4 regions of the Streptomyces sp. NBC_01142 genome follow, and region 1 is predicted to be linked to each of the others. Evidence: riboswitches for the same ligand, from Rfam matches in the RefSeq annotation. Region 1 holds a riboswitch; each other region holds the start of a gene.
What was found. Region 1 has a riboswitch for cobalamin ahead of OG883_RS26705 (ABC transporter substrate-binding protein). Riboswitches for the same ligand answer to the same signal wherever they lie in the genome.
Positions count from the first base shown of each region.

Region 2: it holds a riboswitch for cobalamin, as region 1 does, so the genes downstream of both, OG883_RS20410 (cobalamin biosynthesis protein) here and OG883_RS26705 (ABC transporter substrate-binding protein) in region 1, are expected to answer to the same signal.
Region 3: it holds a riboswitch for cobalamin, as region 1 does, so the genes downstream of both, OG883_RS05035 (ribonucleoside-diphosphate reductase subunit alpha) here and OG883_RS26705 (ABC transporter substrate-binding protein) in region 1, are expected to answer to the same signal.
Region 4: it holds a riboswitch for cobalamin, as region 1 does, so the genes downstream of both, metE (5-methyltetrahydropteroyltriglutamate--homocysteine S-methyltransferase) here and OG883_RS26705 (ABC transporter substrate-binding protein) in region 1, are expected to answer to the same signal.

Region 1 covers NZ_JAPEOR010000002.1:2,026,840-2,034,433, forward strand. Annotated here, with positions in the region: gene OG883_RS26685 (PLP-dependent cysteine synthase family protein) at 1-580, opposite strand, end outside; gene OG883_RS26690 (MoaD/ThiS family protein) at 580-858, opposite strand; gene OG883_RS46840 (putative leader peptide) at 961-1,077, opposite strand; gene OG883_RS26695 (ABC transporter ATP-binding protein) at 1,156-2,010, opposite strand; gene OG883_RS26700 (iron ABC transporter permease) at 2,007-3,047, opposite strand; gene OG883_RS26705 (ABC transporter substrate-binding protein) at 3,056-4,030, opposite strand; cobalamin riboswitch at 4,070-4,199, opposite strand; gene OG883_RS26710 (M67 family metallopeptidase) at 4,185-4,607, opposite strand; gene OG883_RS26715 (amino acid permease) at 4,690-6,120, opposite strand; gene OG883_RS26720 (DUF2017 domain-containing protein) at 6,522-7,115, opposite strand; gene clpS (ATP-dependent Clp protease adapter ClpS) at 7,115-7,429, opposite strand; gene OG883_RS26730 (nicotinate phosphoribosyltransferase) at 7,510-7,594, shown strand, end outside.
Region 2 covers NZ_JAPEOR010000002.1:652,236-659,829, forward strand. Annotated here, with positions in the region: gene OG883_RS20400 (inorganic phosphate transporter) at 181-1,428, shown strand; gene OG883_RS20405 (hypothetical protein) at 1,441-1,662, shown strand; cobalamin riboswitch at 1,896-2,038, shown strand; gene OG883_RS20410 (cobalamin biosynthesis protein) at 2,159-3,124, shown strand; gene OG883_RS20415 (cobyric acid synthase) at 3,121-4,731, shown strand; gene cobN (cobaltochelatase subunit CobN) at 4,728-7,594, shown strand, end outside.
Region 3 covers NZ_JAPEOR010000001.1:1,052,744-1,060,337, reverse strand. Annotated here, with positions in the region: gene OG883_RS05065 (extracellular solute-binding protein) at 1-249, opposite strand, end outside; gene OG883_RS05060 (GntR family transcriptional regulator) at 533-1,297, shown strand; gene OG883_RS05055 (hypothetical protein) at 1,331-1,477, opposite strand; partial or broken gene OG883_RS05050 (YbdD/YjiX family protein) at 1,658-1,849, shown strand; gene OG883_RS05045 (DUF3311 domain-containing protein) at 1,985-2,275, shown strand; gene mctP (monocarboxylate uptake permease MctP) at 2,272-3,897, shown strand; cobalamin riboswitch at 4,186-4,319, shown strand; gene OG883_RS05035 (ribonucleoside-diphosphate reductase subunit alpha) at 4,465-6,864, shown strand; gene OG883_RS05030 (ribonucleotide-diphosphate reductase subunit beta) at 6,864-7,594, shown strand, end outside.
Region 4 covers NZ_JAPEOR010000003.1:619,962-627,555, forward strand. Annotated here, with positions in the region: gene OG883_RS36895 (cold-shock protein) at 1-44, shown strand, start outside; gene OG883_RS36900 (MMPL family transporter) at 117-2,375, opposite strand; gene OG883_RS36905 (acyltransferase family protein) at 2,902-3,957, shown strand; gene OG883_RS36910 (hypothetical protein) at 3,964-4,434, opposite strand; gene OG883_RS36915 (hypothetical protein) at 4,480-4,767, opposite strand; cobalamin riboswitch at 4,955-5,176, shown strand; gene metE (5-methyltetrahydropteroyltriglutamate--homocysteine S-methyltransferase) at 5,333-7,594, shown strand, end outside.

The DNA.
Region 1 (7,594 bases):
CGGGCTTGTGCTCCCGCAGGAAGCGGCCCACGCCCATCAGCGTGCCCGTGGTGCCCAGGCCCGCCACGAAGTGGGTGATGGAGGGGAGATCCGCGAAGATCTCCGGGCCCGTCGTGGCGTAGTGCGCGCCCGCGTTGTCCGGATTGCCGTACTGGTAGAGCATCACCCAGTCCGGGTGCTCGGCCGCCATCTCCTTGGCGACGCGTACCGCCGTGTTGGAGCCGCCCGCCGCCGGGCTGGGGATGATCTCCGCGCCCCACATGGCGAGCAGCTGACGGCGCTCCTCGCTGGTGTTCTCCGGCATGACGCACACGATGCGGTAGCCCTTGAGCTTCGCCGCCATCGCCAGCGAGATGCCGGTGTTGCCGCTGGTCGGCTCCAGGATCGTGCAGCCCGGCTTCAGACGGCCGGCCTTCTCCGCCTGCTCGATCATGTGGAGCGCCGGGCGGTCCTTGATCGAGCCGGTGGGGTTGCGGTCCTCCAGCTTGGCCCAGATGCGGACGTCGTCCGACGGGGACAGCCGCGGGAGGCGCACCAGCGGCGTGTTGCCGACCGCCGCCAGCGGGGAGTCGTACCGCATCAGACCATGCCGCCGGCCACTGCCGGGAGGATCGTGACGCTGTCGCCGTCGGTCAGCTTGGTGGAGATGCCGTCCAGGAATCGGACGTCCTCGTCGTTGAGGTAGACGTTCACGAAGCGGCGCAGCTGGCCGCCGTCGACGATGCGCTCCCGGATGCCGGTGTGGCGGGACTCGAGGTCGGCGAAGAGATCAGCGAGGGTGTCACCGCTGCCCTCGACGGCCTTGGCGCCGTCGGTGTAGGTGCGGAGGATGGTCGGGATGCGGACCTCGATGGCCATGGCATGGGCTCCTGTCGGGCGTGTGGCGGGGGCATGAGGGGCGCGCGGCTCTGGGACCCCCGCGCGAGGGGTGGTGCGGTGGTGCGCTCGGGCCGTCCGTGGTCAGAACGCGGCGGGGCACGTACACATGGCGCTGGCGAGGCGGCACAGGTCGACGTGCAGCCGCGCCACGAGCAGCACAGTGCTCGGCGTCTTGTCGCTCACGTCGTGGAAAACCATGCGGTCATCGTATCGATTCCCGGTCCGTGTTCCGGAATGTGATCCCGCATGGTGGACATCTCATGCTCACCAGCTGGACTACGGGAGATAGGTGATCGAGGGGCAGCCCGTCGTCGGATGCGTGGTGACCTCGGCGTTGACCTCGTAGACGGCCGACAGCAGCTCCGGCGTGAGGACGTCTGCGGGAGTGCCCGAGGCGACGATCCGGCCGGCCCGCAGCACATACAGACGGTCGCAGTAGTACGCCGCGAGGTTCAGATCGTGCAGCGCCAGCAGACTCGTCGTGCCCAGGGTGCGGATCAGGGTGAGGATCTCGAGCTGGTAGCGGATGTCGAGATGGTTCGTCGGCTCGTCGAGGACGACGAGGGCGGGGTCCTGCACCAACGCCCGTGCCACCAGGGCCCGTTGCCGCTCCCCGCCGGAGAGTGAGCGGAAAGCGCGGTCGGCCACGGCGGGCTCGATGCCGACCCGGGCGAGGGCTTTGCTCACCAGATCCGCGTCCGTCGCCGTGTCAGCCTCCCAGAAGCGTTTGTGCGGGGAGCGGCCCATGGCGACGACCTCGCGGACGGTCAGCTCGAACTCCGCCTGCCCTTCCTGCGGGACGGTCGCGATACGCCGGGCGCGGGCCTTGGGGCCCATGGTGTGGAGATCGTCACCGTCGAGGAGGGCGCGGCCGCGGGTGGGGCGCAAGGTGCCGTACACGCAGCGCAGCAGTGTCGTTTTGCCGCTGCCGTTGGGACCGACCAGGCCCACCGTCTCGCCGGGGGCCGCCGTCAGGTCGGCGGAGTCGACGAGGGTGCGACCGTCGATCCCGTACGACAGGCCTTCGACACTCAGGGCGGCGGTCGGCCCGGCGGCCGCCTCGGCCGAGAGCCCGGCGGAGAGCCCGGCGGAGAGCCCGGCGGTCGTGCGAGCAGTCGTACGGGAGGTCATACGAGGGATCCTTCCGGGCGGCGGCGCATCAGCCACAGGAACAGCGGGCCGCCGGTCAGCGCGGTGAGCACGCCGACCGGGATGTCCTGCGGGGCCGCGACCGTACGGGCGGCGAGGTCGGCCACCACCAGGGCCACCGCCCCGCCGAGCGCGGCCACGGGCAGCAGCGTGCGATGACCGGCCCCGACCGCCATCCGGGCCGCGTGCGGCACCATGAGCCCGACGAAGCCGACGGCCCCGCTCACCGCCACCATCACCGCGGTGAGCAGCGAGGCGAGGACGAAGACGGCGGCGCGGAAGCGTGAGGTGTCCAGGCCGAGGACCGTCGCGCCCTCCTCCCCCACCAGCAGCAGATCCAGCGGCCTGGCGAGCGCGGTGAGCAGGGTGATGCCGACGGCGAGTACGGCGGCGGGCACCAGCAGGCTTTCCCAGCGGGCGCTGCCGAGTCCGCCGAGCGTCCAGAACATCGCCTCCTGGAAGTGCTCAGGGCGGCCGGAGACGACCAGTACGAGGGTGGTGAGCGCGGAGAGGATGTACGAGACGGCGACCCCGGCCAGCACGAGCCGGCCGCCGGTGATCGTGCCGCCGGTGCGGGACAGGGTGTAGACGAGCACCATCGCAAGGAGCGCGCCGACGAACGCCGCGGCCGGCATGGCGACCGTGGTGGTGATCCCGCCGCCGATGCCGAGGACGAGCACCAGCACCGCACCGACCGAGGCCCCCGACGAGATGCCGAGCAGGAAGGGGTCGGCGAGCCGGTTGCGTACGAGCGCCTGGAGGACCGTGCCGACGACGGCGAGCCCGGCGCCGACGACCGCGCCGAGCAGCACGCGCGGCAGCCGTACGTCCAGCACGATCGTGCGGAAGGGGCTCGGGTCCGCGCCGCCGGTGAGGATGGTGAGGACGTCGGCGGGCGGGATGCGTACGGATCCGAGTGCGAGACCGGCGACGACGGCGGCGGCGAGAGCGAGAGCCAGCCCGCCCAGGACAAGGGTGTAGCGGAGCCGCCCGCGTGCGGGCGGGGTCGCGCGGCCCACGGCGGGCGCTACTTCTTCAGCTCGGGGTGGATCTGCTGCGCCAGCTTTGCGATGGCGGCCGGGGCCCGTACCCCCAGCACCGCGTCGGACAGCGGCAGCACCGCGAAGCGCTTGTTCTTGATCGCGGGTACGTCCTTGAGCACCGGGTCGTCCAGCAGCCGCTGCTTCTTCTGCTCGACGGTGGTGGAGCCGTAGTCGTAGATGACGATGGTCTCGGGCTTGCGGGCGACGACCTGCTCCCAGGTGGCGTCGCCGAACGACTTGTCGATGTCGGCGAAGACGTTGCGGCCCCCGGCGCGGTTGATCATCTCGTTGCCGATGCCCTTGCCGCCCGCGGTGAAGGCGGTCTTGTCGCCGCTGTCGTAGACGAAGACGGAGACCGGCTTGACGTCCTTGAGCTCGGTGGCGGTGGCCGCGACGGTCCCACGGGCCGCGGCGATCCACTTCCCGGCGCGGTCGGGAACGCCGAAGGTGCGGCCGGCCTCCGCGACCTCCTGGTAGACGTCGTCCATGGAGGTGCTGCCGTTGGCGCAGTTCTCCAGGTTGAGGCGGGTGTTGATGCCGGCGGCCTTGAGGTCGTCGCGGCTGCGGCCGTCCTTGGCGTCGAAGGCGCTGGCGTAACCGCCGTAGACGAAGTCGGGGTTGGCGGCCAGGAGCTTCTCCTTGGCGGGGTACTCCTTGGCGAGCACGGGGACGCTCTTGTACGCCTTCTCGTAGCGCGGCAGCACACGGTCGTCGAGATAGGCCGTGCCGACCAGGGACTTCGCCAGGCCCAGTTCGAGCATGACCTCGGTGACGTGCTGGTTCATGGTGACGACCCGCTCGGGCGGGGCCTGGTAGGTCGTCTTCACCCCACAGTTGGAGACGGTGTACGGGAAGCCGGGCGCGGCCTTCGCGTCGGGCTTCGCCTCCGTGGTGGTGCCGCCGCAGGCGGCGAGCGGGAAGAGTGTGACGGCTATGAGCGCAGCATGACGCCTGGACATGGCGTGGCCTCCTCCGGGGATTTCCGCGTCCCCTGGGTGGTGGAAGAAAAGGCGGCAGGCCAGTTCCTGGCTTCCGGGCAGCGCCCGGTCACAGTGGCGGGACCGTGCCGGATTCACACCGGCTTCCTGGGTCCTGCCGCCTCAAAGGTCGTGCTCAGTATGCCTCTACGACCTTGACCTCTTCCTCGGTGACTTCGCCGTCCACGATGCGGAACGAGCGGAACTGGAAGGGGCCCGCGTCATCGGTGTCGGCGGTGGAGACCAGGACGTAGTGGGCGCCCGGCTCGTTGGCGTAGCTGATGTCCGTACGGGACGGGTACGCCTCGGTCGCGGTGTGCGAGTGGTAGATGATCACCGGCTCTTCGTCGCGGTCGTCCAGCTCGCGGTAGAGCTTCAGCAGGTCCGTGGAGTCGAACTCGTAGAACGTGGGTGAGCGGGCCGCGTTCAGCATGGGGATGAAGCGTTCGGGCCGGCCGCTGCCCTCGGGGCCCGCGACCATGCCGCAGGCCTCGTCGGGGTGGTCGGCGCGGGAGTGCGCGACGATCTGGTCGAACAGGGCCTGGGTGAGGGTCAGCATGGGGATCAGGATAAACAGAAGGGCCGGCCCGTACCGAGGAGTGGTACGGACCGGCCCGAATGCTGGACGGGACGCTTACGCGTCAGCGCTTGGCGAAAGCCGCGCCCTGCGGGTTGCGCTTCTTCAGGACCAGGTACGACACGGCGAGGAGCAGGCCCCACAGCGGCGCGCAGTACAGCGAGATCCGCGCGTCCTTGTCGATGCCCATCATCACGATGACCATGCCGATGAAGAGCAGTGCGAACCAGCTGGTGTACGGGGCGCCGGGCGCCTTGAAGGTCGACTGCGGCAGCTCACCGCGGTCCGCCTTGGCCCGGTAGCGGATCTGGCTGACCAGGATCATGATCCAGGCCCACATGCCGGAGATGGTCGCGAAGGAGACGACGTAGTTGAACGCCTCGCCCGGAGCCTTGTAGTTGATCCAGACGCCGACCAGCATCAGCGCGGCGGAGAAGGTCGTGCCGATCAGCGGCAGGCCGTTCTTCGTCAGCTTGGTGAAGGCCCTCGGGCCCTGCCCGTTGAGCGCCAGGTCACGCAGCATGCGGCCGGTGGAGTACATACCGGAGTTGCAGGAGGAGAGTGCGGCCGTCAGCACGACGAAGTTGACGATCGCGGCGCCGATGCCGAGGCCCATCTTCTCGAAGGCGGCGACGAACGGCGAGATGCCCGGCTGGAAGTGGGTCCAGGGCACCACCGACAGGATCATGATCAGCGCGCCGACGTAGAAGACGGCGATACGCCACGGAACGGTGTTGATGGCCTTGGGGAGGGTCTTCTCCGGGTCCTTGGACTCGCCGGCGGTGACGCCGACCAGCTCGACCGCGAGGAAGGCGAACATCACGAGCTGCAGGGTCATCAGCGTGCCGCCGATGCCCTTGGGGAAGAAGCCGCCGTCGGCCCACAGGTGGGTGACGGACGCGGTGTCACCGGCGTCGGAGAAGCCGATCGTGAGCACACCGGCGCAGATCAGGATCATGCCGATGATGGCCGTCACCTTGACCATCGAGAACCAGAACTCCAGCTCACCGAAGAGCTTCACGGAGATGAGGTTCGCGCCGTACAGGATGATGGTGAAGACCAGCGCGGAGAGCCATTGCGGAATGTCCCACCAGTACGTCATGTACGTGGCGGCCGCGGTGACTTCGGTGATGCCGGTGACGACCCAGAAGAGCCAGTACGTCCAGCCGGTGACGAAGCCCGCGAAGGGACCGACGAACTCACGCGCGTACTCGGCGAAGGATCCCGAGACGGGGCGGTACATGAGCAGCTCGCCCAGGGCCCGCATGATGAAGAAGATGACCAGGCCCGCAATGGCGTAGGCCAGGATGAGGCTGGGGCCGGCCTTGGAGATGCCCTTGCCCGCGCCGAGGAAGAGGCCGGTGCCGATGGCGCCGCCGATCGCGATCATCTGGATCTGACGAGCACCCAGTCCGCGCTGGTAACCCTCGTCCGCGCCTGCCGCGGACCCCGCGGCCTCATTGCCGTCGTGCTTGTCGACCTGCAGTGAGGTCATGGTGATGCGCCCTTTCTCCATGCCGATCCGCGTCCGCTGCATCTGCCGCGCGACTGCGGACCAGGTCCTGATCCCCCCGGATGTGAATGGAGTGCTACCGGCGGTCTGCCGGCCCAAGCGCCCCCAGGAACATGGGTGGCGTCCCCGGCGGTCGTGAAGATTTATCACGGCCGTCACATGATCCACGGGGGGCGATGTGGCGTACGCCACAGAAAGAAGCGGACAAAGGGCTCTCGGCATCGCAAACCATGCCGTTGTGGTGACGGGATCGTTATCCGGATTTGAGTGTCCGTTGAGCGAACACTTCAGGACACCGGGACGTCGGTCTCAGGACATCTCCGGGAGGCCTCTCGGGAGACGTCCCGGGACGTCTCTGACGACTCCGACATCTCTGACGTCTCTCAGGACATCAGGGTCTCGACGAGCGTCTCCTGGAGCGCACCGAGCCAGAGGTAGGCCATCACCATCGGTTTGCGCGGGTCCGAGTCCGGCAGCCGGTAGAGATCGCCGCTCTCGTCCTCGTCGCTGACCTCGAGGCGGGTACCGATGGTCAGCCGCAGGTCGTTGAGCGCACCGAGCCAGTGCAGGCAGTCGTCGGCGGTCAGCTTGAGGACGGCACCGCCCTCGCCCGCGGCGGTCGTCGAGTCCAGGGTGCGGACGACCGCGAGCGCGTCATCCCGCTTGCGGGAGCGCAGGTCGGTTTCGGTGAAGCGCCTGAACTCCGCGGAGGCGGCGCGCAGTTCGTCGTCCTCCGCATCGGCGTCCGGGCCGCCGTACGCCTCCGGGAACAGCCGGGCCAGCGCCGGATCGGACGGCGGCTCGCTGGGGCCCTCGGTGAACAGCGCGGCGAGCGGGTCCTCGCCCTCGACCCGCTCGTCGCCGGGCCCGATCAGCTCGAGCAGCTGGACGGCGAGCGAGCGCAGGATGGAGATCTCGACGTCGTCGAGCGCGACGGCAGCGCCGCCGCCGGGGATCTGCTCGAAGTGCCCGGACATCAGTTGCGGTCCTGGGAGAGCGTCGCCCACAGTCCGTATCCGTGCATCGCCTGCACGTCACGCTCCATCTCCTCGCGGCTGCCGCTGGAGACGACGGCGCGCCCCTTGTGATGAACGTCGAGCATCAGCTTGTGCGCCTTGTCCTTGGAGTAGCCGAAGTAGGCCTGGAAGACATAGGTGACGTAGCTCATCAGATTGACCGGGTCGTTGTGGACGAGCGTCACCCAGGGCACATCCGGCTCGGGTACGGCAAAGGTCTCCTCGGCCGACTCGGGGCGTTCGATCTCTACGGGAGCAACACTCACCTGGTCCATGCTGCCACCCGGGAGGGCGCATCGCACAAACGACCCTCACATCTCGTCAGTCTGACGAGATGTGGAGTAGCATCCTCGCCATGAACACTGCGGACCTGGGCCTGCCGGTGGATGTTCCCTCGACAGCGCTCTTCACGGACCAGTACGAGCTCACGATGCTGCGGG
Region 2 (7,594 bases), 1.4 Mb from region 1:
CCGAACGACCCGACGCCGCGCGGGCACTCTCCCAAGGCGCCTCCACCCGAGACTCCGGACGGCAAGCGGAATGGCCGGTACCCATCTGCGGACACCACACCGCCCGCCCCAGTTCATCTTCCGTTCATCCAGGTTGCCTACGGTCGCCGAGCCACTGACGTCAAACGATTGCCTGGGTAAATGGAACACATCACCTTGCTGCTCGCGATTGTGATCGTGACAGCTCTAGTGTTCGATTTCACGAACGGTTTCCACGACACCGCCAACGCGATGGCGACGACCATCTCGACCGGCGCTCTGAAGCCCAAGACGGCGGTGGCCATGTCCGCCGTGCTCAACCTCGTCGGCGCGTTCCTGTCCGTGGAGGTCGCCAAAACGATCTCCAGCGGCATCGTCACCGAAGCAGGCATCACACCCGAAGTCATCTTCGCGGCGCTCGTCGGCGCCATCCTCTGGAACCTGATGACCTGGCTGATCGGCCTGCCCTCCAGTTCCTCGCACGCCCTCATGGGCGGTCTGATCGGCGCCACCATCGCCTCGGTCGGCGTCAGCGGCGTCAACGGCGGCACTGTCGTCACCAAGGTGCTCATCCCCGCGATCGCCGCCCCGCTGGTCGCCGGCGTCGCGGCGTACCTCGCCTCCCGGCTGACGTACCGCATCGGCAGGAACGCCGACCCGAAGGCCACCGCGAAGGGCTACCGCGCCGGCCAGATCACCTCGGCGGGCCTGGTCTCCCTGGCCCACGGCACCAACGACGCGCAGAAGACCATGGGCATCATCACGCTGGCGCTCGTCGCCGGCGGTGTGCTCGCCCCCGGCTCCAACCCCCCGATGTGGGTCATCCTCGCCGCTGGTCTCGCGATCGCGCTCGGCACCTACCTCGGCGGCTGGCGCATCATCCGCACCATGGGCAAGGGCCTCACCGACCTCCAGCCGCAGCAGGGCTTCGCCGCCCAGACCAGCGCGGCCAGCGTCATCCTCGCCTCCTCCAACCTCGGCTTCTCGCTGTCGACCACGCACTCCTGCTCCGGCGCCGTGATGGGTGCGGGCCTGGGCCGCAAGGGCGGCGTGGTCCGCTGGTCCACCGCCACCCGGATGTTCGTCGCCTGGGGTCTGACCCTGCCGGCCGCCGGTCTGGTCGCCGCGGGCTCGGAGTTCGTCACCAAGCAGGGCGACTGGGGTGTCGCGGCCGTCGCGGTCTTCCTGGTCTCCGCCTGCGCCGCGATCTGGTTCGTCTCCCGCCGCCAGGTGGTCGACCACACCAACGTCAACGACGTGGACATCGACGCCGAGCCCGCTGGTGTCGTGACCACTGCCATCGCGGCCGTCACCCCGCCGCCGGCCGGCACACCCGCGCAGGACCTCAAGACCACCATCCCGGCCCCGGCCCCTCCCGCAGGCTCCGAGCCGGCCACGGCCACGGTGTAAGGACAGATCAGCATGAACATCGACTGGGCAGCACTCGGCTCCGTCTTCGGCGTGAGCCTCGTCGCCACCGTCGCTCTGGTGGGTCTGTTCACCCTGGGCATCGTGGGCCTGACCAAGCAGGAATCGGCGGCCGCACAGGGCGGTTCCGCTGTCGTGGCGCGCACCGGTGCGTACGCGTGCTTCGCGCTCTGCGCGGCGGCCGTGGCGTACGGAATCTTTCTGATCGTCGTCTGACGGCGGCGCACACAGCGCACAGCCCAGGACACACAGAACAGAGCCGGGCCGGGCACCCCTTCGGGTGACCGGCCCGGCTTTTCCGTGCGCCGGGACCCGGCCCGCCTCATGCGTGGACCGCTCTTTGAATGTCGGGTCTCGTCCGAGAAAGCCGGATTTCGGCGTCCAGGAGAATTCCGGCCCGGGTGTGGGGCTCGGCACACTGTCCCGTCGCAGGTCAAAGGCAAGTTGACTGGTGTTCGCCTGCGTGGTGGACTGCCGAGGCCATCTACGGCGGCAGAAGAGGAAGTCGGTGCGAATCCGACGCGGTCCCGCCACTGTCACCGGGGAGCAGTTCCCCGGAAGCCAGGAACTCTCACCGTCGGTCACGTCACGTCGAACCAGGGCGCGGACCCTGAGTGAGGACATACCGCCATGCCCGGCTGCGGTTCAGCTGCTGTTTCTGTTTCTTCTGTGAGTACGAGGGTTCGACGAGGCGTAACGGCGGCCTGAACCCATGCGTGCCGACCGTGAATTCGTGTACGGCGCCGCCGCCGGCCTCATCGGCGACCTGCTGCTCGGCGATCCCCGCCGGGGGCACCCGGTCGCCGCGTTCGGGCAGGCCGCGGGCGCTGTCGAGCGTGTCCTGTGGCGTGACCACCGCGGCTGGGGCGCACTGCACGCCGTCCTGTGCGCCGGGGGCGCCGCGGGCGGTGCCGCCCTGCTCGCCCGCGGTGTACGAAGGCGCGGCGCCGCCTCCGTCGCGCTGACCGCCGCCGCTACCTGGGCCGTCGTCGGGGGAACATCCCTGGGCCGCGAGGCGCGCGCCATCGGCGGCGCGCTCGCCGCCGGGGACGCGGATGTGGCGCGGGAGCGCCTGCCGCATCTGTGCGGGCGCGATCCGCAGGCCCTGGACGAGCAGCAGATCGCCCGCGCCGTCGTCGAATCCGTCGCCGAGAACACCTCCGACGCCGTGGTGGGCGCGCTGGTCTGGGGTGCCCTCGCAGGCGTGCCCGGTCTGGTGGGCTTCCGGGCGGTCAACACCCTGGACGCGATGGTCGGGCACAGATCGCCCCGGTACCGGCGGTTCGGCTGGGCTTCGGCCCGCCTCGACGATGTGGCCGGCTGGCCGGGCGCCCGGCTCACCGCGGGCCTCGCGGTACTCGCGGGCGGGGATGCGCGCGGGGCCGTACGGGCGTGGCGGGCCGACGCGCAGAAGCACCCGAGCCCGAACGCGGGACCGGTGGAGGCGGCGTTCGCGGGCGCGCTCGGCGTACGGCTGGGCGGAACACTCTCGTACGCCGGACGGGTGGAACACCGGCCGGTGCTCAATGCCCCGGGCCGTCCCGTGGAGTTCGGCGACATCGAACGTGCCGTACGGCTCTCGCGCCGTATCGGCTGGCTGACCCTGGCGACCTGCGCGGCGGGACGCCTGGCGGCGCACACGCTGCGCACCGGCACGGCACGAAAGGGGCGGGGATGAGCGGGAGCAGGCGTACCGGCGGAGGGCTGCTGGTCGCGGGGACCACGTCCGACGCAGGCAAGAGCGTCGTCACGGCCGGGATCTGCCGGTGGCTCGTACGGCAGGGAGTGAAGGTCGCGCCCTTCAAGGGGCAGAACATGTCGCTCAATTCGTTCGTGACACGCGAGGGTGCGGAGATCGGGCGGGCGCAGGCCATGCAGGCGCAGGCCGCGCGGGTGGAGCCGACCGCGCTGATGAATCCCGTGCTGCTCAAGCCCGGCAGCGACCGGTCCAGCCAGGTCGTGCTGATGGGCAGACCGGTGGGCGAGCTCAGTGCGCGTGGGTTCTTCGGGGGATCCGGGCCCGCGGCGGGGCCGCAATCGGGCGCGGCGTCCGGGGGGAGGGCGCTGCACGGCGGGCGGCAGGAAGCATTGCTCTCCACCGTCGTGGAGTGCCTGGAGGAGCTGCGGGGCACGTATGACGCCGTGATCTGCGAGGGGGCGGGCAGTCCGGCCGAAATCAATCTGCGGCGTACGGACATCGTGAACATGGGCATCGCACGGGCGGCTTCCCTGCCCGTCGTTGTCGTCGGAGACATCGACCGCGGAGGCGTCTTCGCCTCGTTCTTCGGGACCACCGCGCTGCTCAGTGCCGAGGACCAGGCGCTCGTTGCCGGGTACATCGTCAACAAGTTCCGGGGCGACGTGTCGCTGCTCGAGCCCGGGCTGGACATGCTGGAAGGCCTCACCGGACGCAGAACGTACGGAGTGCTGCCGTTCGCGCACGGCCTCGGCATCGACGAGGAGGACGGGCTCCGGGTGTCGTTGCGGGGCGCCGTACGGGAGTCGGTGGTCGCGCCGCCCGTGGGCGAGGACGTGCTGCGGGTCGCCGTGTGCGCCGTGCCGCTGATGTCCAACTTCACCGACGTGGACGCGCTGGCCGCCGAACCGGGCGTCGTCGTGCGGTTCGTGGACCGCGCCGAGGAGCTCGTCGATGCCGACCTGGTGATCGTGCCGGGAACCCGCGGCACGGTCAGGGCCCTGGAGTGGCTGAAGGAGCGCGGGCTCGCCGGCGCACTGCTGCGCCGCGCCGCCGCGGGCAGACCCGTGCTCGGCATCTGCGGCGGGTTCCAGTTGCTCGGCGAGCACATCGAGGACGAGGTCGAGTCGCGCGCGGGCCGTGTCCCGGGCCTCGGCCTGCTGCCCGTACGGGTGCGGTTCGCGGTCGACAAGACACTGGCCCGGCCGGTCGGCGAAGCACTCGGCGAGCCGGTCGAGGGCTACGAGATCCACCACGGCGTCGCCGAAGTGTCCGGCGGTGACACGTTCATCTCCGACGGCGACGGACACAGTCTGGACGGCTGCCGGGTGGGCGCCGTCTGGGGCACCCACTGGCACGGCTCGCTGGAGAGCGACGGCTTCCGCCGCGCCTTCCTGCGGGAGGTGGCGGCGGCGGCCGGACGGCGGTTCGTGCCCGCGCCGGACACCAGTTTCGGCGTCCTGCGCGAGGAGCAGCTGGACCGCCTCGGCGACCTGATCGAAGAACACGCGGATACGGATGCGCTGCTGCGGCTCATCGAGTCGGGCGCACCGTCAGGACTTCCCTTCATCGCACCTGGAGCGCCATGAGCACCGAGAACACCGTGCTGTTGCTGTCCACCGCCGATACGGATCTGCTGGCGGCCCGGGCATCCGGCGCGCCGTACCGGATCGGCAACCCGACCCGTATCGACGTCGCGGAGGAGCTGCCCGCGCTGCTGGAGGGCACGTCCGTCGCGGTCGTACGGCTGCTCGGCGGCAAGCGTGCCTGGGAGGACGGGCTCGCCGCGCTGAAGGCGTCCGGCATTCCGACCGTGCTGCTGGGCGGGGAGACCGTCCCCGACGCCGAGCTGATGGCCGAGTCGACCGTTCACGCGGGTGCTGTCGCGGAGGCGCTGCAGTATCTCGTCGAGGGCGGGCCGGACAATCTCGTCGAGCTGGCCCGGTTCCTCACGGAGGATGTGCTGCTGGCGGGGCCCGGCCGTGCCGCGGACGCGCAGAACAGGCGCAGTGCCGAGCCGCGGAAGATGCCCGAGTGGGGCGTGCACGGCGAGCGTGCGTATGTGGAGGGGCGGCCGACCGTCGGTGTGCTCTTCTACCGGGCGCACCAGCTCTCCGGGAACACCGCGTTCGTGGACACCCTCTGCGACCGGATCGAGGCGAAGGGCGCCAACGCTCTTCCCGTGTACTGCGGTTCGCTGCGCGGCGCGGACGCCGAGCTGTACGAGCTGCTCGCCAGGACCGACGCGCTGGTCGCGACGGTGCTGGCCGCGGGCGGCAGCCGGGCCAGTGACGCCAGTGCCGGCGGCGACGACGAGGCCTGGGACATCGGGGCCCTCGCCGAACTGAACGTACCGGTGCTGCAGGGCCTGTGCCTGACCTCCTCGCGCGCCGTCTGGGAGGAGTCGGACGCCGCCCTGTCCCCGATGGACGCGGCGATGCAGGTGGCGATCCCCGAGTTCGACGGGCGGCTCATCACCGTCCCGTTCTCCTTCAAGGAGCAGGGCCCCGACGACGTACCGGTGTATGTCGCGGACCCGGAGCGGGCCGGGCGCGTCGCCGGAATCGCCGTACGCCACGCCCTGTTGAAGCACAAGCCGAACGCCGAGAAGAAGCTCGCGCTCGTCTTCACCGCCTATCCCACGAAGCACTCGCGGGTCGGCAATGCGGTGGGGCTGGACACCCCCGCTTCGGCGGTACGGGTCCTGGACGCCCTGCGCGACGCCGGGTACGTCGTGGAAGGCCACCCGGACAACGGTGACGAGCTGATCCACCGGCTGATCAACGCCGGTGGGCACGATGTGGAGTGGCTGACCGAGGAGCAGTTGGCGGCGGCTCCGGCGCGGGTGCCGCTCGCCGACTACCAGGCCTGGTTCGACCGCCTGGAGCCGGGGATCCGGGACGGGATGCTGCACCACTGGGGCGAGGCCCCGGGGCAGCTGTACGTCGACGGGGACGACATCGTCCTCGCCTCCCTGCAGTTCGGGAACGTCGTCGTGATGATCCAGCCGCCGCGCGGCTTCGGCGAGAACCCGATCGCGATCTACCACGATCCCGACATGCCGCCGTCGCACCACTACATGGCGGCGTACCGCTGGCTGGACAACAGCTTCGGCGCGGACGCGATCGTGCACATGGGCAAGCACGGCACCATGGAGTGGCTGCCCGGCAAGGGGCTTGGTCTGTCGGCCGGCTGCGGCCCGGACGCGGTGCTCGGTGAGCTGCCGCTGATCTACCCGTTCATCGTCAACGACCCGGGCGAGGGCACCCAGGCCAAGCGCCGCGGTCACGCCACCGTCGTGGACCATCTGGTGCCGCCCATGGCCCGCGCCGACACCTACGGCGACCTGGCCAAGCTCGAGCAGCTCCTTGACGAGTACGCGCTGGTGTCCGACCTCGACCCGGCCAAGGCCCCGGCCGTACGGGCGCAGATCTGGACGCTGGTGAAGACCGCCGAGCTGCACCACGATCTGCATATCGACGAGCAGCCGGACGACGGCGACTTCGACGAGTTCGTCATGCACATCGACGGCTATCTCTGTGAGATCAAGGACGTCCAGATCAGGGACGGTCTGCACATCCTGGGCGGCGGCCCGGAGGCCGAGGCCCGGGTGAACCTGGTGCTGGCCGTGCTGCGTGCCTCCCAGGTGTGGGGCGGGCAGGCCAATGCGCTGCCGGGGCTCAGGGCCGCTCTCGCCGAGCACTTCGGGCTGGTGGAGAAGGAGCTGCTGGGCGAGCCGGGCGCCCCGGTGAAGGTGCCGGTGGAGCTGACCGACCTGGTCCAGGGGCCGTCGCGGTCGGCCGCGGACGCGATCGATCTGCTGGAGCAGCTGTGCCGTCGGCTCGCCGAGGGCATGGAGGAGCGTGGCTGGGAGGTGTCCGCCGCGGCCGGTCTGGTCCGGGACGTGCTGGGCGTCGCGGTGCCTCCCGGGGGGACACCCGCCGAATCCCCCTGCCCCGAGGCCGTGGCGGTGCTGGGCTTCGCGTGCGAGGAGGTCGTGCCGCGCCTGGCCCGTACGACCGACGAGATCGACCACATCCTGCTGGCGCTGGACGGCGGTTACGTCCCGGCGGGGCCGTCCGGGTCGCCGACACGCGGACTGGTCAATGTCCTGCCGACCGGCCGCAACTTCTACTCCGTGGACCCGAAGGCGATTCCGTCCCGGCTGTCGTGGGAGGTCGGCCAGGCGCTCGCCGACTCGCTGGTGGCCCGGTACCTCGCGGACACCGGGGCGTACCCGAAGTCCGTGGGACTGACGGTGTGGGGCACGTCCGCGATGCGCACCCAGGGCGACGACATCGCCGAGATCCTTGCGCTGCTGGGCTGCCGGCCCGTCTGGGACGATGCCTCGCGCCGGGTGACCGGCTTCGAGATCGTGCCGGCAAAGGAGCTGGGGCGGCCGCGCATCGATGTGACGGTACGCATCTCCGGCTTCTTCCGGGATGCCTTCCC
Region 3 (7,594 bases), on a different contig from region 1:
CTTGGCGTTCTTGTCCGGCCATCCGTAGTACTCGTGCTTGATCTTGATGCCCGGGTGCTGCTTGACGACCGCGTCGTCGGCCGCCTTCACCAGGTCGGGCCAGTTGTTCTGGGCGTCGACCGTCAGCCAGACGGTCAGCTCCTTGGCTTCGCCACCGGCCTTGTCCCCGCCCTTGTCCGAATCACCACAGGCCGCCAGGCCGACCATCATGCCCGCGACGCCTATTGCCGCGATGAGCTTGCGCTTCACGCCACCCTCCTCAGGGATGCCTGCAACCCCTGCCCTCCGCGAAGACCTACGCCGAGTACTGCCCGTGGGGCTGGGACCTGGTCTTTAATGGTTTAGACCAGTACCGGGAGCTTGGCCTAGACCTTTAGGGGTGTCAAGGGTGTATAAGAAGGGCTGTCGCGTCCGTTATCGGACCGACACCTGAGGGAGGGCGACGACCCGTGACCGGACCGTGCCACCATGTGAGCCGCGACAGACGGAGGAGCCGGTGACGGCAGCAGCGCAGGAGTCGGAGAGGCGGGCCATGACCACGGACGGGGGCGGCACCGAAGCCGAGAGCGGGGCACAGACCCGTACGGCACGCGTGCCCAAGTACTACCGGCTGAAGCGCCATTTGCTCGATATGACGGAAACGCTCCCGCCCGGCACCCCGGTGCCGCCGGAGCGCACACTCGCCGCGGAGTTCGACACCTCGCGCACGACGGTGCGGCAGGCCCTCCAGGAGCTGGTGGTCGAGGGCCGGCTGGAGCGCATCCAGGGCAAGGGCACCTTCGTGGCCAAGCCCAAGGTCTCCCAGGCCCTGCAGCTCACCTCGTACACCGAGGACATGCGGGCCCAGGGCCTGGAGCCCACCTCGCAACTGCTGGACATCGGGTACGTCACGGCCGACGACACCCTGGCAGGGCTGCTGGACATCTCGACCGGCGGGCGGGTGCTGCGCATCGAGCGGCTGCGGCTGGCCAGCGGCGAGCCGATGGCGATCGAGACGACGCACCTGTCGGCGAAGCGCTTCCCGGCGCTGCGCCGCAGCCTGGTCAAGTACACCTCGCTCTACACAGCACTGGCGGAGGTGTACGACGTCCATCTGGCCGAGGCCGAGGAGACGATCGAGACCTCGCTGGCCACCCCGCGCGAGGCAGGGCTGCTCGGTACGGACGTGGGCCTGCCGATGCTGATGCTCTCGCGGCATTCACGCGACACCAACGGCGAGCCGGTGGAGTGGGTGCGCTCGGTGTACCGGGGCGACCGGTACAAGTTCGTGGCCAATCTGAAGAGGCCGGTGGACTAGGAGTCCGATGGTGCGGCCCCGGGCGCGCTGCTCTCAGCCGACCAGCACCTCGGCCGCGGCAGTGCGCGAGACCCGGGTCGCACCATGCGTGACCGGATGTACGTCGCCGAGCGCGGCCCGCCCGGCGACGGCACGGCCGAACGGCCGGTCCGACCGGCGGCCGCACTTGGTGCAGGCCAATTCCGATATTGGCGTAGACCAACCAGAAGTGTCAAGGAGAATGAACCACCCATAGGCCCGAACTCGACTCCGCGAAAGGGCTGTTGAGGAAGCCTTACTCCTTGATTGCCGCACCCGAACGAGCCAGGGAATCTCCCGGAGACCGCGTAACTCGAAGAAGCCCCTTACGCGGAGTCGAAGTTGGACTGCGACGGCGCCATTGGTGCGGTCCGGCGGTACGTACGGGAATTGCTGGATGATTCGGCGTACGAGCGGTATGTCGCGCATGAGAGGTCCCACGTTCCGGCCGCGTCCGCGCCGTCCCGACGGGAATTCGAGCGGATGCGGACGGACCGACAGGAGTCGGACCCGTGTGCGGGGTTCCGCTGCTGCCGAAGTGTCACCGCACGCGACGCGACCAGAAGTCGTTGCCGTACCGATATACGGACGGGGGGTGACGCTGCGCGCACCCTCGCCTAGATTTCCTGCGCATTACACAGATGATGGGCGAGGAGACGGAGCCGCCGTATGTCAGCAGTGCCTGAGGCGCCACAAGCGCCGGAAGAGCCTGAAGCGCCGGAAGTGAAACAACCACTGATCACGCCGGTGCGTGTGGTCGTCGCCCTCTGTCTCTTCGCGCCGTTCGTGGCGATGCTCTGGGTCGGCTCGTACGCGAAGGTCGAGCCGATGTTTATCGGCATTCCGTTCTTCTACTGGTACCAAATGCTCTGGGTCCTCATCTCGACCCTTTTGACGATGATCGCGTACAAGCTGTGGCAGCGTGACCAGCGCGCCCGCAAGGGGGGTGCGTCGCAGTGAAGGACGGCGTGAACGGCGTAGCACTCGCCGTCTTCATCTTCTTCTTCCTGGCCGTCACGGTCATGGGCTTCCTGGCCGCGCGCTGGCGCAGGGCCGAGAGCGAGAGCCTCGACGAATGGGGCCTGGGCGGCAGGTCGTTCGGCACCTGGGTCACCTGGTTCCTGCTCGGCGGCGACCTGTACACGGCGTACACCTTCGTCGCCGTCCCCGCGGCGATCTACGCGGCGGGCGCGGCGGGCTTCTTCGCCGTCCCGTACACCATTCTCGTCTACCCGCTGATCTTCACCTTCCTGCCGCGTCTGTGGTCGGTCTCGCACAAGCACGGGTACGTCACCACCTCCGACTTCGTGCGCGGGCGCTTCGGCTCGAAGGGGCTTTCGCTGGCGGTTGCCGTCACCGGCATCCTTGCGACCATGCCGTACATCGCGCTTCAGCTGGTCGGCATCCAGGCGGTGCTCGATGTGATGGGCGTCGGCGGCGGCGAGGACACCAACTGGTTCATCAAGGACCTGCCGCTGCTGATCGCCTTCGGCGTGCTGGCGGCGTACACCTACTCCTCCGGTCTGCGGGCACCGGCGCTGATCGCGTTCGTCAAGGACACGCTGATCTACATCGTCATCGCGGTGGCGATCATCTACATCCCCATCAAGCTGGGCGGCTTCGACGAGATCTTCGCCAAGGCCGGTGACGCCTACGCGCAGATCAACCCGGCGACGGACAAACCGCGGGGCGCGCTCGTACCCGGGGAGATGGGCCAGTGGGGTTACGCGACCCTGGCGCTGGGCTCGGCGCTCGCGCTCTTCATGTATCCGCACTCGATCACGGCGACGCTCTCTTCGCGCAGCCGTGACGTGATCCGCCGCAACACCACGATCCTGCCGCTGTACTCGCTGATGCTGGGTCTGCTGGCACTGCTCGGCTTCATGGCGATCGCGGCCGGCATCAAGGTGCAGAACGGTCAGCTGGCGATCCCTCAGCTCTTCGAGACCATGTTCCCGGACTGGTTCGCGGGTGTCGCCTTCGCGGCGATCGGGATCGGCGCGCTGGTGCCGGCGGCGATCATGTCGATCGCGGCCGCGAATCTGTTCACCCGGAACATCTACAAGGACTTCATCAAGCCCGATGCGACACCGGCGCAGGAGACCAAGGTCTCCAAGCTGGTCTCGCTGCTGGTGAAGGTGGGAGCGCTGGCCTTCGTCCTGACCATGGACAAGACGGTGGCGATCAACTTCCAGCTGCTCGGCGGCATCTGGATCCTCCAGACGCTGCCGGCGCTGGTGGGCGGCCTGTTCACCCGCTGGTTCCACCGCTGGGCGCTGCTGGCGGGCTGGGCGGTCGGCATGATCTACGGCACGGCGGCGGCGTACGGCGTGGCGAGCCCCACCCAGAAGCACTTCGGCGGCTCGTCCGCGGAGATTCCGGGTATCGGCGAGATCGGCTACATCGGCCTGACGGCGTTCGTGCTGAACATGCTGGTGACGGTGGTCATGACGTTTGTCCTGCGGGCGGCCAAGGCTCCGGAGGGCGTCGACGAGACGGACCCGTCGGACTACACGGCGGACGCGGGCGACCCCGGCGTCCGGACCGAGCTCCCCAAGGCAACGGCGGGCGCGGGTCACTGACCGCGGCCTCGACGCAAGGGCCGTCGCGCTTCCCGACAGGGGCGCGGCGGCCCTTGCGCGTTGGCCGACGCGAGGCCTTGCGCGTTGGCCGACCCGAGGGGCTGAAGCGTCAGCCCGTCCGGCGATCGGGGACACTCCCGAAGGCCGTACGGGGTCCGGAGCTTGCCCGGTTTCGGGAAGAGGCAGGCAGGGGAAGCCCACCGGCCCACACGCACCTCTCCGAGTCGCGCCCTCCTCCATACGCGGGCCACGACACAACATGTGGGGGGTGCGTCATCAAGCGGCCCCCACATGTATGCTCATGCTCGCTGTCGCCGCAGGGGAATCCGGTGCGAATCCGGAACTGTCCCGCAACGGTGTGAAGTGGTGCGCTTTGTCGTACCTGGTCAGTCCGAAGACCTGCCGACGGTGCATCCGGCTCGACCGAACCGGATGCCGAGACGTCCGGGCCTCGCGGTTGGGCCGGTGGATGCCGTGCGGTGTGCTGCCCTTCTGCGGGCACGTACACGCCCGTACGGCCTTCCCCCTCCCCCCGCCGGCCCAGAGCCGAGCGAGGGAGAGCACCACGTGACCATCGCGCCAGCCGATCCGGCTTCAGGCATTTCCGACCAGGTGGCGGACGGCCCCGGGACCGCGCTTCTGCGGACCCTGACCGACCTCACCGCGGATCTGCCCGACACCGACCCGGGCCGTGTCGCCGCCGCCGCACTGCGCGGCCGCAACGCCGCATCGGACGCTGCCGAGTTGCGAGGCCTCGCCACCGACGCGGCCGCGGGCCTGATCTCCGAGGACCCTGCCTACTCGCGGCTCGCAGCCCGCCTGCTGACCCGTCACATCGCGGACGAGGCAGCCGGGCAGGGCGCGGTGGCCTTCTCCGCCTCCGTCGCGGTCGGCCATCGCGAAGGCCTGATCGCCGACCGCACGGCCGAGTTCGTGGAGCTCCACTCCGCACACCTGGACGCTCTGATCGACCAGGCCGCCGACGACCGCTTCGGGTACTTCGGGCTGCGGACGCTCTACAGCCGCTACCTCCTGCGGCACCCCCTCACCCGCCAGGTGATCGAGACGCCGCAGCACTTCATGCTGCGCGTCGCCTGCGGACTGGCCGAGGACACCTCGGTACGCGCCCTGGACGAAGTCGCCTCGCTGTACGGGCTGATGAGCCGGCTCGACTACCTCCCCTCCTCCCCCACGCTCTTCAACTCCGGCACCCGCCACCCGCAGATGTCGTCCTGCTATCTGCTGGACTCTCCGCTGGACGAGCTCGACTCGATCTACGACCGCTACCACCAGGTCGCGCGCCTGTCCAAGCACGCCGGCGGCATCGGGCTCTCGTACTCCCGTATCCGTGCCCGCGGTTCGCTGATCCGCGGCACCAACGGCCACTCCAACGGCATCGTGCCGTTCCTGAAGACCCTTGACGCCTCGGTCGCCGCCGTGAACCAGGGCGGCCGGCGCAAGGGCGCCGCCGCGATCTACCTGGAGACCTGGCACGCGGACATCGAGGAGTTCCTCGAGCTGCGTGACAACACCGGTGAGGACGCGCGGCGTACGCACAACCTGAACCTCGCGCACTGGATCCCGGACGAGTTCATGCGCCGTGTCGAGGCCGACGCCGACTGGTCGCTGTTCTCCCCCGCCGAGGTGCCGGCCCTGGTCGACCTGTGGGGCGACGAGTTCGACGCCGCGTACCGCAAGGCGGAGGCCGAAGGGCTGGCGCGCAAGACCATCCCGGCCCGCGAGCTGTACGGCCGGATGATGCGCACGCTCGCCCAGACCGGCAACGGCTGGATGACCTTCAAGGACGCCTCCAACCGCACGGCCAACCAGACGGCCGAGCCCGGCAAGGTCGTCCACTCCTCGAACCTGTGCACCGAGATCCTGGAGGTGACGGACGACGGCGAGACGGCCGTCTGCAACCTCGGTTCGGTCAACCTGGGTTCGTTCGTGGTGGAGGGGCCCGACGGCGGGGATCTGGACTGGGCGCGGCTGGACGAAACCGTCCACACCGCCGTCACCTTCCTGGACCGGGTCGTCGACATCAACTTCTACCCGACCGAGCAGGCCGGGCGCTCCAACGCCCGCTGGCGGCCGGTGGGCCTGGGCGCGATGGGCCTCCAGGACGTCTTCTTCAAGCTCCGTCTCCCCTTCGACTCGCCCGAGGCGAAGGCGCTCTCCACGAAGATCGCCGAGCGGATCATGCTCGCGGCCTACGAGGCGTCCTGCGACCTCGCGGAGCGCAACGGCCCGCTGCCCGCGTGGTCCGAGACCCGCTCGGCGCGCGGCGTACTGCACCCCGACCACTACGACGTCGAGCGGAACTGGCCTGAGCGGTGGGACGCGCTGCGCGCCCGTATCGCGAAGACCGGCATGCGCAACTCGCTGCTGCTCGCCATCGCGCCGACCGCGACCATCGCGTCGATCGCCGGTGTCTACGAGTGCATCGAGCCGCAGGTCTCCAACCTCTTCAAGCGCGAGACGCTGAGCGGTGAATTCCTCCAGGTCAACGCCTACTTGGTGGAGGATCTGAAGAAGCTGGGCGTGTGGGACGCACAGTCGCGTGAGGCGCTGCGCGAGGCGAGCGGCTCGGTACAGGGCTTCAGCTGGATCCCGGAGGACGTCCGCGCGCTGTACCGCACGGCCTGGGAGATCCCGCAGCGCGGCCTGATCGACATGGCCGCGGCCCGTACGCCGTACCTGGACCAGAGCCAGTCCCTGAACCTCTTCCTGGAGACGCCGACCATCGGGAAGCTCAGCTCGATGTACGCGTACGCCTGGAAGCAGGGTCTGAAGACGACGTACTACCTGCGCTCGCGTCCGGCGACGCGCATCGCGCGTGCGGCCGGCGGCGGTGCTGCGGCCGCCGCAGCGCCCGCCCCCATCCCCCTGCAGCAGGCCTCCGCGCCCGACGCCGACGCGATCGCCTGCTCCCTTGAGAACCCTGAGTCCTGCGAGGCCTGCCAGTAATGAGCTCCACCGAAAAGAACCTTCTCGACCCGGGCTTCGAACTGACCCTGCGTCCGATGCGCTACCCGGACTTCTACGAGCGCTACCGCGACGCGATCAAGAACACCTGGACGGTGGAGGAGGTCGACCTCCACTCCGACGTGACCGACCTCTCCAAGCTCAGCCCCGGTGAGCAGCACATGATCGGGCGACTGGTAGCGTTCTTCGCGACGGGCGACTCGATCGTCTCCAACAACCTGGTGCTCACCCTCTACAAGCACATCAACTCCCCCGAGGCGCGGCTGTATCTCTCGCGCCAGCTGTTCGAGGAGGCCGTGCACGTCCAGTTCTACTTGACGCTGCTGGACACCTACCTCCCCGACCCGGACGACCGGGCGGCCGCCTTCGACGCGGTCGAGGAGATCCCATCGATCCGCGAGAAGGCCCAGTTCTGCTTCAAGTGGATGGACTCGGTCGAGAAGATCGACCGGCTGGAGACGAAGGCCGACCGCCGCCGCTTCCTGCTGAATCTGATCTGCTTCGCGGCCTGCATCGAGGGGCTGTTCTTCTACGGCGCCTTCGCGTACGTCTACTGGTTCCGCTCGCGCGGCCTGCTGCACGGCCTGGCCACCGGCACCAACTGGGTGTTCCGCGACGAGACCATGCACATGAACTTCGCCTTCGAGGTCGTGGACACGGTCCGCAAGGAGGAGCCGGAGCTCTTCGACGACGCGCTCCAGCAGCAGGTCAC
Region 4 (7,594 bases), on a different contig from region 1:
AGGGCCAGAAGGGCCCCCAGGCGGAGAACATCCTCCCCGCCTAGTTTCACCGGCGTTGCGCCCGCATCCGCTTCAGGGTGCGGGCGCAACGCGCCTGTGCCGGCCCGCACGCCCGCTCAGGACTTGCCCTCGCCCTCGGTGTCCACGTGCGGCAGGATCCGGTCCAGCCATCGCGGCGTCCACCAGGCCGCGCTGCCGAGCAGCGTCATCACGGCGGGCACCAGCAGCAACCGCACCACAGTGGCGTCGATGAGCACGCTCACCGCCAGGCCCAGCCCCAGCATCTTCACGACGATGCTGTCGTTGATCACGAAGGCCGCGAAAACACTCACCATGATCAACGCGGCACAGGTGATCACCCGCGCGGTGATCTCCAGCGCATGCGCGACGCTCGCCTTCGGGTCACCCGTGCGCAGCCAGGCCTCGTGGACGCGCGAGAGCAGGAAAATCTCGTAGTCCATGCTCAGGCCGAAGACGATCGCGAACATCATCATCGGCACGTAGCTCTCGATGGGCACCGTGCCCGACACCCCCAGCGCCGGGCCGCCCCAGCCCCACTGGAAGACGGCGACCACCACGCCGTACGAAGCCGCGATGGACAGCACGTTCAGAACGGCCGCCTTGATCGCGACCAGCAGCCCGCGGAACACGATCAGGATGATGACGAACGCCAGAGCGACCACCACGGCGATGATCGGGAGCAGTCGGCTCGAGATGATGTCCAGGAAGTCGACCTGGGCGGCGGTCGTCCCCGTCACATAACCTCGGGCGGCGGTGCCGGAGACGGCCTCCGGCAGGGTGTCGCCCGTCAGCCGGTTGACCAGGTCCGTGGTGTCCGCACTCTGCGGCGCCTGCCGCGAGTACGCGGTGCCGATCAGCACGTCGCCGTCCTGGGTGGCCTTCAGCGGAGTGATCGTGGCGGCCCCGGGCACGTCGGTGAGCGCCTTCCGCGCCTGCGAGGCCAGAGCCGCCCGGTCGGATGCCGGCACCGAGGTCTGGTCGATGACGAGCGTCATCGGCCCGTTCGAACCGGGTCCGAAGGCATCGGACATCAGGTCGAACGCCCGCCGGTCCGTGAAGGACTTCGGGTCGGCGCCGTCCCCGATGTGGCCGAGCTGGATGGAGAAGAGCGGCACGGCGAGCACGCCGACGATGGTGATCCCGGCGGCCAGGAACCACCACGGGCGGCGCTCGACGCGCAGCGCGTACCGGTGCCAGCTGCCGTGCGCCTCGGCGCCGGGCCCGGCGTCCGTCTCCGCGATCGGCCTACGGACCCGGTACTTGTCGATCCGCCGGCCGATCAGCCCCAGCAGCGCGGGCACCAGGGTGAGCGCGCCGATGACCGCGGTGATCACCGTGACGGCGGCGGCCAGCCCGAGCAGGGCGATGAAGGAGACCCCGGAGACCGACAGCCCGGCCAGAGCGATGATCACTGTGCAGCCGGAGACGAGCACGGCCCGGCCACTGGTGGCCACCGCCTTGCCGGCGGCGGTCACCGGGTCCGCGCCGTCCATGAGGTTCTGCCGGTGCCGGGTGATCAGGAACAGTGCGTAGTCGATGCCCACACCCAGACCGAGCATGGTCGCCAGGGTGGGGGAGACCGTGGCAAAGGTGAACACGGCGGCGAGCAACGCGAGGCAGGAGAGTCCGCAGATCACGCTGATGAGCGCTGTGAGCAGCGGAACTCCGGCGGCGAGCACGCTGCCGAAGCCGACCAGGAGCACCACGATCGCCACCCCGAAGCCGATCACCTCACTGGTCCGGTCGTCGGGAGCCGGCCGGGCCAGTTCACCCAGCGGACCGCCGTACTCCACATCCACCCCGGCGGCGCGCAGCGGCTGGACAGCGGCGTCCACACCGTCGATGTACGACTCCTCCAGCGTGGAGGGCTGCACGTCGAAGCGGACGGTGATGTATGCGGTGGAGCCGTCGGTCGACAGAGGGCCGACGTTCGGCGTGGACGGCTGTGGTGGGGGCGGAGTCGAGCCCGGTGGCGGCAGCGGATTCTGTGCGGAAAGCACATGCGGCAGCTTCTGGAGACTCCCGATCACCGTGGACATCTGTGAGCCGAGGTCCGTGAGCGGCTTCGACGTGTCATGCAGGACGATCTGGCTGCTGTAGCCCCCGGCCGAAGGCTCGTGCTCCTTCAGTACGTCCAGACCTTGCTGGGACTGGGCGCCTGGCAGCGAGAAGTTGTCGGAGTAGTCACCGCCGAAGGAGTGATGGAGCACCTGAAGGCTCCCGAGGGCGACCAGCCAGGCCACGATGACGATCACGCAGTGGCGGGCGCACCATTCACCGAGCCTGCGCAGCAGGCCTTTCGGGGCGACAGGCCCGTATGCCCGGGAATCGTGCGGCGGCTGAGTCAGCGGCATACGTCTCTCCCGACGGTCACCGGCGCTCCTACGGCTGCCGAAGTGTGGATGCAGTGGCCTCGGAGGGGCTCACACGTGTTCCCTCTCCTGGTGCCTCCGGCTGGTGCCCTGATGAGCGTTCAACCCGACGGCGGCGGGACCGGTCGCTCCGAACGCGACGGCGGCACACACCGCCGAAGTGACGAGGACGCGGGACGCCGACGTGAGGCGCATAGGGGGTTCCTTTCGGGGGGTGAGACTCCCCCCACCGTGTAAAGGATCAGCACACGGTGCAACCGCACGGCCCTGTCGGCCTCACGTCGGCGCGCCTGCCGGACATCACTGACGGCCGGGGCCGGCGTTCACCCGCTTCGGCGGCGCGTCGGAGCGCGGCAGGCGTACGGGGTAGTGATCGTGACGCGCGTCGATCCGGGGAGGGATGCCCGAAGCGACACTTCGGTTCACTGGTGGCGATGGCAAAGAGAGTTGCTTTTGTCACCGTGCCCATGAGCCGCCGTGACCTGCCCGTTTCCCTATTGTCGGACGGGTGAGCAGCACCACCCGCGACCGTGATCCGTTCTTCGACAACGCGAAGTTCCTGCTGATCGCCCTTGTCGCTCTCGGCCATAGTTGGGAACAGGTCATCGGCGGCACGCATGCGTTGAGAGCCGTGCACACCGTCGTCTACGCCTTCCATATGCCGGCGTTCATCCTGCTCTCGGGATACTTCTCCAGAAGCTTCACCGGCCGCCCCGACCAGATGCGACGGCTGATCTCCGGCGTGCTCGCTCCGTATCTGATCTTCGAGGTCGTGTACACCGCGGTCTACCACTGGACTCGCGACCAGCCCTTCTCGATCACACCCACCGCGCCGTCGTATCTCTGCTGGTTCATGATCGCGCTGTTCGTCTGGCGGCTGAGCGCCCCGCTCTGGCAGGCCGTGCGCTTCCCCGTCCCCATCGCCGTGGCCGTCTCGCTGGCCGCGGGCATGACGGTGATGGGCGGGGACCTGGCGCTGCCGCGCGTGCTCATGTTCCTGCCGTGGTTCGTGCTCGGACTGAAGCTGCGGGCGGAGCACTTCGCACTGCTGCGCACCCGCATCGCCCGGCGCTGGGCCCTGCCCGCTTTCGTGGCCGCCGGGTTCCTCGCCCACCGGCTCGCGCCGCAACCCGACGACCACTGGCTCTCCATGGACGCGGGCTATGGCGTGCTGGAGGTGTCGCCGGGGCACTATCTGGTGCTGCGGATGCTGATCTTCGCCGCGAGCGCGGTGCTCGTCGCCGCCTTCCTGGCACTCGTTCCCGGACGCCGTACCTGGTTCACGGCGCTGGGGGCGGTCACCCTGTACCCGTATCTGCTGCACGGCATCCTGATACGGACTGCCGGGTACGTGGGGGCGTTCGACGTCGTCAAGTCCTGGGGGCTGCCGGGTGAGCTGCTGCTCAGTGTCTGCGCGGTGGCCGCCGTCGTCCTGTTGTCCACGCCGCCGGTACGCAGAGTGGCGCGCCCGCTCGTCGAGCCGCGTTTCCCGCGCCGGGGTGTGCCGGACAAGCGCGTGCCCGTGCCCGAACCGGCTCCCGCCGGCGGGCGGCGGGACCCGTGAAGCAGTTCAGCCCTCCGGCGAGCAGTCGACGTCGAGCAGCTTCAGCGGCTTCTTCCCGTCCAGCTCCACGTACGCCGTGAAGACCGCGGTGACCTCGCCGTTCTCACCCCAGTGCGTGGTCACCGGCGCCCAGCCGACGCGCGCCGACTGAGCCGTGGTCACCCTGCCGATGTCGATGGAACGCGGCTCGTTCTGCGCGCAGAGCAGCACGTCGAAGCCGGGGTTCGCCGCGGCCTTGTTCTTCAGGAGGTCGGAGACCCGGTTCTTGCGGTCCGAGGCGGAAGGGCCGTGATCGCCGTAGAAACGGTCCAGGAAGGTGCGGATCTCCTTCGCCGTGTAGCGGTCGTTCGCGTCCGTGGCGGTGGACGCGGCTGCCGGAGAGATGGCTGCGAGCGAGAAGCCCAGAGCGAGGGCCGATGCGCCGGCCACGGCGGCGACTGCGGAGCGCCTGGCGAGACCAGTCGAGATACGGAACATGAGATCTACCCCGTTTTCTTGAATTGTGCCCATGAGTTGGGCGAGTCACTGGAGTAGATCCGTACGGGGAGCGGGAGGTTGTACCCCGAAATCCGCTGGTGCAGTGCCAGGACATTTCGGGGACGCACCGGGGAGCCGCCTGCTGATCAGCTGGAAGAACTCGGCCTCGTTGCCCGCGAGTCCGAGGGCGCACAGTGCCTCGTCCGCCTCGGTGATCGGCGCGCTGAGCAGGGGGAGGGCGGCGTCGGACTGCTCTGGATCGGCGAGGACGGCCCGGGTGGTCTGAAGAAGCCGGACGTACGCCTGCGCCGCGGCGAGCTCGGGATCGGTCATCTCGGTCTGCCCCTCGTGAAGATGTCGGACCGTCAAGCATCTCGTGTGGCACTGACAGTGGCCTTCGGGTCATGAATGATGGGCCCCGACATGCCGCAGCCTCCCCGTTCGGACACGGCGTGCAGGTGAGCGCGGCCGTACGGGCCCGTCATGCGGGCTGGGTGTTCTGCCGGGCGGGCGAGAGCCTAGGGTGGTCCCTGCAGATGGTTCGCCCTGTCCGCCAGACAGGTGCGTCGCAAGAGGGAATCCGGTGGAAATCCGGAACTGCCCCGCAGCGGTAAGTGGGAACGACCGCCGTCATACGCACTGGACCCGGCACCGGGTCTGGGAAGCGACGGCCAGTAGGTGTCTTCGTACGGCGAAGACGTGCCCGCAAGTCCGAAGACCTGCCACTGCCCGTGCGCGACCCACGCGCGCGGAGATCTCGGTGACCTCGTGGGCGGGTCGGCGCTATGGGCAGCACGGGCACACCTCCAGGTGTGCGGGTGGCTGCTCCGGTTGCCGTTCCTTCGCGTCCCACGACCCGTTCCGGGGTCACTGACGAGTACTCGCGAAGGAGAGTTCCGTGACCAGCACATCCGCAGCCGCAGGAGCCCGGGCCACCGTCCACGGCTACCCCCGCCAGGGCCCGAACCGGGAACTGAAGAAGGCCATCGAGGGCTACTGGAAGGGCCGCGTCAGTGCCGACGCCCTCCAGGAGACCGCCGCAGAACTGCGCCGCGCCAACTGGCAGCAGCTCGCCGACTCCGGAATCCACGAAGTGCCCACCGGAGACTTCTCGTACTACGACCACGTACTGGACACCAGCGTCGCGGTCGGCGCCGTCCCCGCCCGCCACCGCGCGGCCGTCGAAGCCGGCACACTCGACGGATACTTCGCCATGGCCCGCGGCACCCAGGATGTCGCGCCCCTGGAGATGACCAAATGGTTCGACACCAACTACCACTACCTCGTCCCCGAACTCGGCCCCGACACCGTCTTCTCCGCCGACTCCGCCAAGCAGGTCGGCGAGCTGAAGGAAGCCCTCGCGCTCGGCCACACCGCGCGCCCGGTGCTCGTCGGCCCGGTCACCTATCTGCTGCTCGCCAAGCCGGCCCCGGGCGTCGCCGCCGACTTCGAACCGCTCACCCTGCTGGACCGGTTGCTGCCGGTGTACGCCGAGCTGCTCCGTGATCTGCGGGCCGCGGGCGGGCAGTGGGCGCAGCTCGACGAGCCCGCCCTGGTCCAGGACCGGACCCCGGCCGTGCTCAACGCCGCGGCCCGCGCCTACCGGGACCTCGGCGCGCTCACCGACCGCCCCAAGATCCTGGTCGCCTCCTACTTCGACCGGCTCGGCGAGGCGCTCCCCGTCCTGGCCAAGGCCCCGATCGACGGTCTCGCGCTCGACTTCACCGGCGCCGCCGCGGCCAACCTCGACGACCTCGCCGCCGTGGGCGGTCTGCCCGGCAAACGGCTCGTCGCCGGAGTGGTCGACGGCCGCAACGTCTGGATCAACGACCTGGGCAGGTCGATGGCCACGCTCGCCACCCTGCTCGGCCTCGCCGACCGGGTGGATGTGGCACCGTCCTGCTCCCTGCTGCACGTGCCCCTCGACGCCACCGCCGAACGCGATGTGGACACCCAGGTCGCCCGCTGGCTGGCCTTCGCCCGCCAGAAGACGGCCGAGGTGGTCACCCTGGCCCGCGGGCTGACCGAGGGCAACGACAGCATCGCCGCCCAACTGGCCGCCAACCGGGCCGACCTGCGCTCCCGCGCCACCTCCGCGCTCACCCACGACCCGGCCGTACGTGCCCGCAGCGCGGCCGTCACCGACACGGACGCCCGCCGCAGCCTGCCGTACTCCGAGCGGGCCGCAGCTCAGCGCGCGCGCCTCGGTCTGCCCCTCCTGCCGACGACCACCATCGGCTCCTTCCCGCAGACCACCGAACTGCGCACCGCGCGGGCGGACCTGCGGGCCGGGCGTATCGACACCGGGGGCTACGACGAGCGGATCGATGCCGAGATCCGCGAGGTCATCTCCTTCCAGGAGAAGACCGGCATCGACGTCCTCGTGCACGGCGAGCCCGAACGCAACGACATGGTGCAGTACTTCGCCGAGCAGCTCAGCGGCTACCTCGCCACCCAGCACGGCTGGGTGCAGTCGTACGGCACCCGCTACGTCCGCCCGCCGATCCTGGCCGGCGACATCTCCCGGCCCGAGCCGATGACGGTGCGCTGGACCTCGTACGCCCAGTCGCTGACCGACCGCCCGGTCAAGGGCATGCTCACCGGCCCGGTCACCATGCTCGCCTGGTCCTTCGTCCGCGACGACCAGCCGCTCGGCGACACCGCCCGTCAGGTCGCCCTCGCCCTGCGGGACGAGGTGAACGACCTGGAGGCCGCGGGCTCCTCGGTCATCCAGGTGGACGAGCCCGCCCTGCGGGAGACCCTGCCGCTGCGCAGCGCCGACCACGAGGCCTATCTGGCCTGGGCGACGGAGGCGTTCCGGCTCACCACCGCCGGGGTCCGCGCGGACACCCAGATCCACACACACATGTGCTACGCCGAGTTCGGCGACATCCTGCAGGCCATCGACGACCTCGACGCCGATGTCATCAGCCTGGAGGCAGCCCGCTCCCATATGCAGGTCGCCGACGAGCTCGCCACCGCGGGCTATCCGCGTGAAGTCGGACCGGGTGTGTACGACATCCACTCCCCGCGTGTCCCGAGTGCCGACGAGGCAGCGACCCTGCTGCGCAAGGGACTTGAGGCGATTCCCGCCGAGCGGCTGTGGGTCAACCCCGACTGCGGTCTCAAGACCCGGGGCTGGGCCGAGGTCCGTACGTCA